4 regions of the Marinomonas gallaica genome follow, and region 2 is predicted to be linked to each of the others. Evidence: predicted binding sites of a transcription regulator. Region 2 holds the regulator's gene; each other region holds the start of a gene.
What was found. The regulator sigma-54, encoded in region 2, starts transcription at its own class of promoters, with help from an activator protein. The targets are predictions, from matches to a motif close to TGGCACNNNNNTTGCTNT.
Positions count from the first base shown of each region.

Region 1 (2,206 bases), 1.2 Mb from region 2:
TTTCCAGCAGGCGATTTGAATCGGATAGTTCCAAGCACCGATACCTGCACAGATGCCAAGAGGTTCTCGACGCGTGTAATAGAAGCTGTCTGCATCAAGATCTTGGAAGTCGCCTTGGATCTTATCGGCCAGACCTGCGTAATATTCGATCACGTCGGCCCCCGTTTGAATATCAACCACAAGTGCTTCTTGCAGTGGCTTACCTGTGTCTAACACTTCTAATTTGGCGATGTCGTCGTTTTGTTCGCGTAACAAATCTGCTGCACGTTTCAAGATACGACCACGTTCAATACCACTCATGGCAGCCCAAACACGTTGTCCTTCTTTGGCAGAATCAATGGCAGCCTGCAGCTCTTTTTCCCCCGCAAGATCAACCGTTGCCAGCAACTCACCCGTTGCTGGGTTGTAAGTGTCAAACGTTTCTCCTGTCGTTGAAGTAACGTAGCGGCCATGAATGTATTGTTGCTTATGTGCCATGTTTCACCTCTCAAAGTCTGAAAATCGTGTCCATAAATGGATGTAAATGAGATGCTCGATGTTACATAGCGTATGGCTATGTTTTTATTAAATGAGCGTTTAATAAAAACATTGTACATAAATTGAGTGATTTTGAAATCCATAGAAGAAAAAAAAGTATGGGAATAGGCAAAAGGGAAGGTTCTGAAGCGATTAAGGCCACAAAAAAGGGCCACTGTTTTGTAAACAGTGGCCCTTAGGAACTGTTGAAAGTGCGATTATATGTCTAATACACAATTATGATCTGGACCGATAGGACTTTGTGCATAAGCATCCGCGTTGTCATCGTTTAACCAGATGGTGCCATCTATCAAATAGCGGAATTGATATTGCTTGTCTTTTTCAAGGTTTACGGTGGAGGCAAACACACCTGATTTTTGTTTACGCATTGGCGTTGCTAATTCATCCCAACCATTAAAGTCCCCGACAAGATAGACTTTTTTGGCGCCGCGCAATTGTTCGGCGGGCAGGGCAAACTTTACTTTGCATTGAGGTTTGGTCTTTAAATAGGTTTTTTCGATCATCTTCAGCTCCTTGAGTCCGCGACAGGGTTCTCGTGACTTATGCACATCCGGCTTGTTTGCAAGCAAGTCTTACGCCAATGGGGACAAATATAGGCGTTATCCCCAGCTTACCTTGTTTTTACGCTCCTATAACCGATTGTACATAACTTGAGCGCTAAAAATGAGGGCATATTGTTCAAACTGTGCACAATTTTTTGGCCCTGGCGACTAATCTTAAATGAGTAAGGCAACAATAAGAGGAGGTCTTTATGGAATTCGCTCACATTGTTTTACTGGTACTCGCCGCTGCCTTGGTAATTAAACTTGGTTACTTGTGGCACATTAAGCATCGACGTCAAAGTCATCGACATTCAAATCATCATGACTCTTAAGCAATGTTATTGGCTTCCAAATAACGCTTACGCTTACTGTCTTTTATTTTTTCTAGATCGACTAACACAAGACCATCAACACAGTAGCCAAAGCTAGCATCGACGCCAAAGTCTAGGAATCGAACGCCGTCGTCCTCGCACAGTTCACTGTACTGTTTGAACAGTGTTGGGACGGCTGCGCCAAGATTCCCCAACTGTTCTTTTAAACTACGAAAATCTTCTTCATAGCAGTCACCATTAAAATAACTCTCTACCAGTTGCTTGTGCTCAGTAGGGATAGTGTATCGATTATAGGACGCGGCAAGGTGCTCCTTATCGGCGAAGTACGTACGGTAAAAATGCACGATCATATCTTTGGCAAGCGGTGGGAAGTTACCACTCAAGCTCACTGGACCAAACATGTAACGTACTTCTGGATGTTTAACCAGATAAGCACCAATGCCATACCATAGGTAATCGAGGCTACGTTTGCCCCAGTATTTGGGCTGCACAAAGCTGCGACCGAGTTCGATGCCTTGCTCAAAATATGGCTCCATGTCACAGCTGTAGCTGAATAAAGTGCTGCTGTAAATGCTATGATCTGTGCCTGATTTTAAGTAACGGTAAACCTCTCCAATACGATAAGCGCCCACAATTTCCAATGCTTCTTCGTCCCATAGGACTAAGTGGCGATAGTATTGATCGTATTTATCTAAATCTTTTTGCTCGCCAGTCCCTTCGCCTACTTTACGGAAAGCGATTTCACGTAGGCGGCCAATTTCTTGCATCAAGCTGGATTCATGCTCGTATTCGACC
Region 1 is NZ_CP187511.1:65,159-67,364, reverse strand. It holds gene betB (betaine-aldehyde dehydrogenase) at 1-477, opposite strand, end outside; gene ACPUEK_RS00330 (isoamylase early set domain-containing protein) at 735-1,040, opposite strand; gene ACPUEK_RS00325 (hypothetical protein) at 1,289-1,411, shown strand; gene ACPUEK_RS00320 (GNAT family N-acyltransferase) at 1,408-2,206, opposite strand, start outside.
Region 1: ACPUEK_RS00330 (isoamylase early set domain-containing protein) is a predicted target of sigma-54. The motif match lies at 1,100-1,117, and genes of this name have one in related genera.

Region 2 (2,206 bases):
CATTTCCGTCGGCGATATTAAAGAGATCATCAAACATTTACAAAGCAGCGGCATTGGTGTTTTGATCACTGACCACAACGTTCGTGAGACCTTAGATATCTGCGACAAAGCCTATATTGTGGGTAACGGGCACATCATTGCATCGGGTGATGCCGAGTCTGTTATCAATAACGAGCAAGTCAAAAAAATCTACTTGGGCGACAACTTCAGACTATGAGCCCCCTTATTTTTCGGGCAAAAAGGGAGTACTATGCATAAGTCATTCCAAAAACATCATAATAAAAGAGTTGCGTCATGAAGCAGTCTTTGCAACTTAAAATCGGTCAACAGTTAACCATGACTCCACAGCTGCAGCAGGCAATCAAACTGCTTCAGTTGTCTACGCTCGATTTGCAACAGGAAATTCACGAATTTCTTGAGTCTAACCCCTTGCTTGAACTAGACGAAGACGAAAACTTTCAGTCTGACTTAGAAATCAAACAAGGCGACTCATCCAGTACCAATGAGACCTCTCAAAAAGAAACGACTGAAGCAGCTTCTGAAGAAACGCCCCAAGTAGAATCCGAATGGACAGAAAGCATCCCTAATGAGCTATCCATTGATAGCAACTGGGATGATACTTATCAAAATTCAGCCGCTGCAGCAGACGTTCCTTCCTATGACGGCGAGCAAGATTTTGACAGCCGCAATGCCCTAGCTGAAAACATCCAAGATCATCTAATTTGGCAATTAAATTTAACCCATATGTCTAATCGAGACATCGAAATTGCCTATGCCATTATTGACAGTGTTCAAACCGATGGCTACCTATCAATCACCTTAGATGACATCTTCACGTCACTTAGTAAAGAATTAGAAGATCTCGAATTCGATGAAATTGAAGCTGTTCAGCATCGCTTGCAACGATTTGACCCTGTCGGTGTTTGTTCGCAAGATCTACGCGAGTGCCTATTGGTACAATTAGAAGGTTTTAAAGAGCATCCTTTGTACCGCTCTACCTTTAACATAGTTGACCAGCATTTAGCATTGCTTGGCAATCGTGATTATGCGCAACTGGGCCGCAAAACTAAGCTGAAAGAAGAAGCATTAAAAGATGTCATTACCCTTATTCAGCAGCTAAACCCGCGCCCAGGCTCAGCCATCGACACCAGTGAAACTGACTACGTCATCCCTGATGTCAGCGTGAAAAAACACAATGGCATTTGGCAAGTGGAGCTTAATAACGACGCTCTACCGCCTGTCAAAATCAATGAAACTTATTCTGCAATGGTCAACACCAAAGCATCCAGTGAAGACATCTCCTACATTAAGAACTCGCTTCAAGAAGCCAAATGGTTTCTGAAAAGCCTCCAGAGTCGTAACGAAACACTGCTAAAAGTCGCCAGCTGCATTGTTTCCAAACAAGTCGATTTCTTTGAGGTGGGTGAGGAAGCCATGAAACCTATGGTACTGCACGATGTCGCAGAGGAAGTTGGCATGCACGAATCAACAATTTCACGTGTCACCACACAAAAATACATGCATACTCCGCGTGGTATTTTTGAGCTAAAGTATTTCTTCTCCAGCCATGTAAACACCGCCTCTGGCGGTGAATGCTCATCTACAGCAATTCGTGCAATGATTAAAAAGCTGGTGGCAGAAGAACCTGCAAAAAAACCATTAAGCGATAATAAACTGGCAATCATTCTTGCAGAGCAAGGCATACAAGTTGCTCGACGCACTGTTGCAAAATATCGCGAAGCTATGAACATTCCGCCGTCAAACGAGCGGAAACGACTTATTTAAAGGCCGCAACAATGTCTGTTAAAAACTTAGTCAAGCCTGAGTTAGTATTTGCTAAGCAACAAATTTCTAGCAAAAAACGATTGCTAGAACAATTGGCTGAATCCGTTGGCGATCGCATGCACTGCAACGCCGACGAAGTCTACGACGCACTTTTAGGTCGTGAAAAACTGGGCAGTACGGGCGTTGGCAATGGCATCGCCATTCCACATTGTCGCCTAGAGCAAGTAAACCGTGCCACCATCGTATTAATGTCACTCGAAACACCGATTGATTTTGATGCCATTGATCGACGTCCAGTGGATTTGATTTTTGCCCTACTTGTACCACCACACCAATGTGATGAGCACTTAGCAACGTTAGCGCAGATCGCCGAACTGGCTCAGTCCGAAGATAAGCTAGCACTTCTACGTGAAAAACAAAC
Region 2 is NZ_CP187511.1:2,903,957-2,906,162, forward strand. It holds gene lptB (LPS export ABC transporter ATP-binding protein) at 1-217, shown strand, start outside; gene ACPUEK_RS13785 (RNA polymerase factor sigma-54) at 295-1,785, shown strand; gene ACPUEK_RS13790 (PTS sugar transporter subunit IIA) at 1,797-2,206, shown strand, end outside.

Region 3 (2,206 bases), 1.5 Mb from region 2:
CCATCTGCGAGACCATATCCCCAGTTTCTTGAGGCTGGGTCGGATCTTGGTTTTTTAGCTGCTCAATGTACAGCTGCAAAAAGACATCTTGATTACCAATGCCTTCAGAGCTTTCGGTGCTCGTCGTACTGGTAATACCGTTTTTTGCTTTTGCTTCATCGGTGCCATATTTAGAAATAAGACCCGACAAAGCTGAATTTGTATTGATATCAGACATCATTCACCCCCTTAGGACTGACCTAAGGTCAACATTCTCTGCATCATGCTTTTTGCAGAGTTCATAATTTCAACGTTGGTTTGAAACGAGCGCGATGCAGACATCATATCGGCCATTTCTTCTACTGGATTCACATTTGGGTAGAACACATAACCTTCTTCGTTCGCCATTGGGCTATTAGGCTCATAACGAGGCTGAAGAGGGGCATCCGATTCCACGATTCCAGATACGTTCACCCCCATACCTGAAGCACCTTCCATCACATCATCCGAAGCATTCCAGCCACGATTTCGCATTTCTTGTGTCATCATTTGCTCGAACACAGGTTTGCGCGCACGATAGGTTTGATCAGCAGAGCTTGCCACACTATCAGCATTGGCAATATTCGACGCAACAGTATTCAGACGAATCGTTTGGGCACTCATCGCCGAACCGGAAATGGCAAAAATATTATTCAATGACATTATTATTGTCCTCCAGTCAGCGCTTTCTTCATGCCGCTGATTTTTCTATCTAAAAACATAAAGCTTGTGTCAAATTGCAACGAATTCTGAGTGAACTCTGCTTGCTCGCGCTGCATATCCACTGTGTTGCCATCTAGTGAGGGCTGACTTGGATTGCGATACAAGAGTTCGTCACTGCCGGCTAGAGAACTCTGACCAGCAATGTGCTGATCGTCACTGCCTGACAATGAAATGCGGTTTCTTTCAGTAGACAACATCGATTCAAACGACATATCACGCGCTTTGTAATTTGGCGTGTCTGAGTTTGCAATGTTGTTTGCTAGCACAGACGCACGTGCGGTACGAAACAACAACATTTGATCGTGCCCAGCAAACGCTTCTTTGAAAGAAATCGACATATAAACTCCGTAAAAGACAACTCAACATTCTTTATGCTTAAATACAAAGCAAATAAGATGCCAATAAAAAATAACCTTTATTTTCAACAAGATAAGAAACAAAAAGATCAAAGGTGGCAATAGGCGGCAAACAAAAAAACGGCAACTTAATATAAGTTGCCGTTTTCTGAAAACAGATGTAAACGAAGACTATTTCGCGCGGTAAACGATACCAGGATGACACTGAACAATTTCAAACATAGAGGACAAGCCACTTAACGCTTCAGAACCTCCTAGGAAAAGGTACCCTCCAGGATTCAGTGCCGAATGCATACGCTTTAAAATATCCAGCTTTGTATCAGCAGTGAAGTAAATAAGTACGTTACGACAAAAAATCACATCAAACTTACCTAACGACGAAAAGGAGTCAATCAAGTTAAGGTGACGAAAATCTACTCGTGAAGCAATGTTTGGCTTTACCTTCCACGTCGTATCACTCAATTTATCAAAGTAGCGCTTTTGGTTTTCAGGGCTCAAACCACGAGCAATCGCTAAACTATCGTACTCAGCCTGCTTAGCATGCTTGAGGATATTGGTACAAATATCCGTCGCCACAATACGTTCCCCAGCCTTAAGCAAACCAGGTTTGGACTGTTTAAGCTCTTCTAATATCATGCTGATAGAATACGGTTCTTGACCCGTAGAAGAAGCCGCAGACCAAATTTTTACTGGGCGCTTATCAAATTGAGGCAGAATAACGTCTTTTAAGATCTTGAAAGGATGCGCATCTCGAAACCATAACGTCTCGTTAGTGGTCATCGCATTGATCACTTCTTCCCGAAGTTTAGACGTACGACCACCTCGCGATAACGCATCGACCAACTCTTCAATTTTAGAGAATTTTTCGCGCTCCAATAGCTTACCCAAGCGACTGGCAACTAAATATTGCTTGTTATCGCTTAACGATATGCCACTCTCTTTCTCTAGGTATGTACGAAAGCGATCGTACCCTTGAGGCGAGATAGTATTCGAACTACTCAGCATTCATGCTCCTTAACAGCAAGTCACCAAATTTTACCGCTGCTTTTGTTTAAGCTTCTTCTTTTGCTGCAACGGTTTCAATGGCGATACGCGCAAGTTCATCAGGT
Region 3 is NZ_CP187511.1:1,368,069-1,370,274, reverse strand. It holds gene ACPUEK_RS06350 (flagellar hook capping FlgD N-terminal domain-containing protein) at 1-220, opposite strand, end outside; gene flgC (flagellar basal body rod protein FlgC) at 229-681, opposite strand; gene flgB (flagellar basal body rod protein FlgB) at 684-1,079, opposite strand; gene ACPUEK_RS06335 (CheR family methyltransferase) at 1,269-2,102, opposite strand; gene ACPUEK_RS06330 (chemotaxis protein CheV) at 2,149-2,206, opposite strand, start outside.
Region 3: flgB (flagellar basal body rod protein FlgB) is a predicted target of sigma-54. The motif match lies at 1,125-1,142, and genes of this name have one in related genera.

Region 4 (2,206 bases), 1.7 Mb from region 2:
CCTTGTGCCGCCAGCGTATCCAGCATTGCGTTCATTGGGGTTAAACCCACCCCTGCTGAGATCAGAACGACTGGACGTTCGCGCTCTTGGTAATGGAAGTCACCGGCTGGTGGCATTAATGCAACTTCATCGCCTTCTTGAACACTTTCGTGTAGATAGTTTGATACCACACCATTTTTCACATCGCTCAGCTCGCGTTTCACGCTAATACGGTAGCTTTTGCCATTCGGGGCCGTAGAAAGGCTGTATTGACGAATTTCATCGAATTCGTGATTGCTTGGATGTAACTTAATGCCCAAGTATTGGCCAGGTACGTAATCGACCACCGCAGCGCCATCCGTAGGCTCGAGCACAAAACTTGTTACCAACTCAGATTCAGGGTGTTTTTTGGCAACGCGGAAAGTACGGAAGTCATCCCAACCACCCTGCTTCGCCGCATTGGCTTTGTATAAATCACCTTCAATCTGAATAAACAGATCCGCCAGTTGTTGGTACGCTGCCCCCCATGCTTCTTCGATGTCTGGTGTGAACGCATCGCCCAGTAATTCACGTAGTGTTTCGATTAAGTGATGGCCGACGATTGGGTATTGATTAGGCTGAATGTTAAAACTGGTGTGCTTGTGAGCAATTCGCATCACGGCGCCCGTCAATACTTCTAAGTTATCGATGTGTGTCGCGTACGCGGCAATGGCATTAAACAAAGCTGCTGGTTGGCGGCCAGTGGCTTGATGCGACATATTGAACACGTCTTTAAGCTCAGGGTTGTGTGCGAACATACGCTTGTAAAAATGTTCGATGATAGCCGTACCAGCAGACGCTAAGACTGGGATAGTGGCTTTGACGGTGTCGATATGAGTTTGCGATAACATAAATAGGCTCCTAAGAACGCTCAAGGTAATAAGCTCGATTGACTGAGCAATTTTCATAACAATTACCTAGATCTATAGCGAAAACAGTGCCAGTTTTAATTTTCCTTAAAAATCATAAGGTTAATAAATTCAATAAATCTGATTTATGTCAATTTGACTCTTTTTAAGATATGTCATTATGCTTTAAATAGGTCAATATGACATATACAAGAACGAATCAGTGAGAACTCTATGATTGCCAGCGATAATCTGCTCCGTTTTGCCTTAGATCTTGCCAGCTCTGTCACGCTTGAAGATCGCTTTGAGCGGCTAATTCGTGCGGTGCGTGCCACCATTGAAAGCGATGCCGTGGTGTTGCTTGTGCATCAAGGTGAGCATCTTCAGCCGCTGGCGCAACAAGGCTTAGTGGATGATGTGATGGGTCGTCGTTTTGTGATTGCTGAGCACCCACGCTTCGCGGCCATCTGTGACTCGTATCAGCCAGTACGCTTTCCGACCGGCAGTACACTGCCTGACCCTTATGATGGCATGGTCGCCGGACACGATGACGGTCTGCCTGTGCATGCTTGTATGGGGATTCCTCTGTATGTTCAAGGGAAGCTACTGGGTGTTGTGACGCTCGACAGCATGTCCCCGGGAGTCTTTGATGACATTGATTCACGGGCACTGGACATTGTCGCGACGATGGCGGCGATGAGTCTTAACACGGCCATGTTGTTGGATCGCCTTGAGCAGAAATCGAAGCATGCGCAAAACCTACTTGTCGAATTAAACGAAGAAGCGCTGCTCAAAGAAGGCAGTGATATGGTTGGCAACAGTCAGAGTATGCAAACCCTTCGACAAAATCTTGAACTGGTCGCGCCCGCCGATCTTGCGGTATTGATTGAAGGTGAAACCGGTGTCGGCAAGGAACTGGCGGCGCGAACGCTGCATCGACTCTCGAAACGTGCCCAAGCGCCGATGGTGTACGTCAATTGTGCGGCCATTCCGGAAAGCTTGATTGAAAGTGAGCTGTTTGGTCATGTGAAGGGGGCGTTTACTGGTGCGGATCGGGATCGAACGGGCAAGTTTACGTTGGCCAATGGCGGCACCCTATTTTTGGATGAAATTGGTGAGCTGCCACTCGAAGCACAGGGGAGCTTGCTGAGAGCCATCCAAAACCAAGAAATTCAAGCCGTGGGGAAAGATACTGTCGAGTACGTCGATGTCCGCATAGTTGCGGCGACCAATCGTAACTTAAAACAAGAAGTCGCCGAAAAGCGTTTTCGAGCCGATTTGTACCACCGTTTGAGTGTGTTTCCGATTACTGTGCCGCCATTGCGAGAGCGTCAGGGCGA
Region 4 is NZ_CP187511.1:601,488-603,693, reverse strand. It holds gene hmpA (NO-inducible flavohemoprotein) at 1-869, opposite strand, end outside; gene norR (nitric oxide reductase transcriptional regulator NorR) at 1,101-2,206, shown strand, end outside.
Region 4: hmpA (NO-inducible flavohemoprotein) is a predicted target of sigma-54. The motif match lies at 944-961, and genes of this name have one in related genera.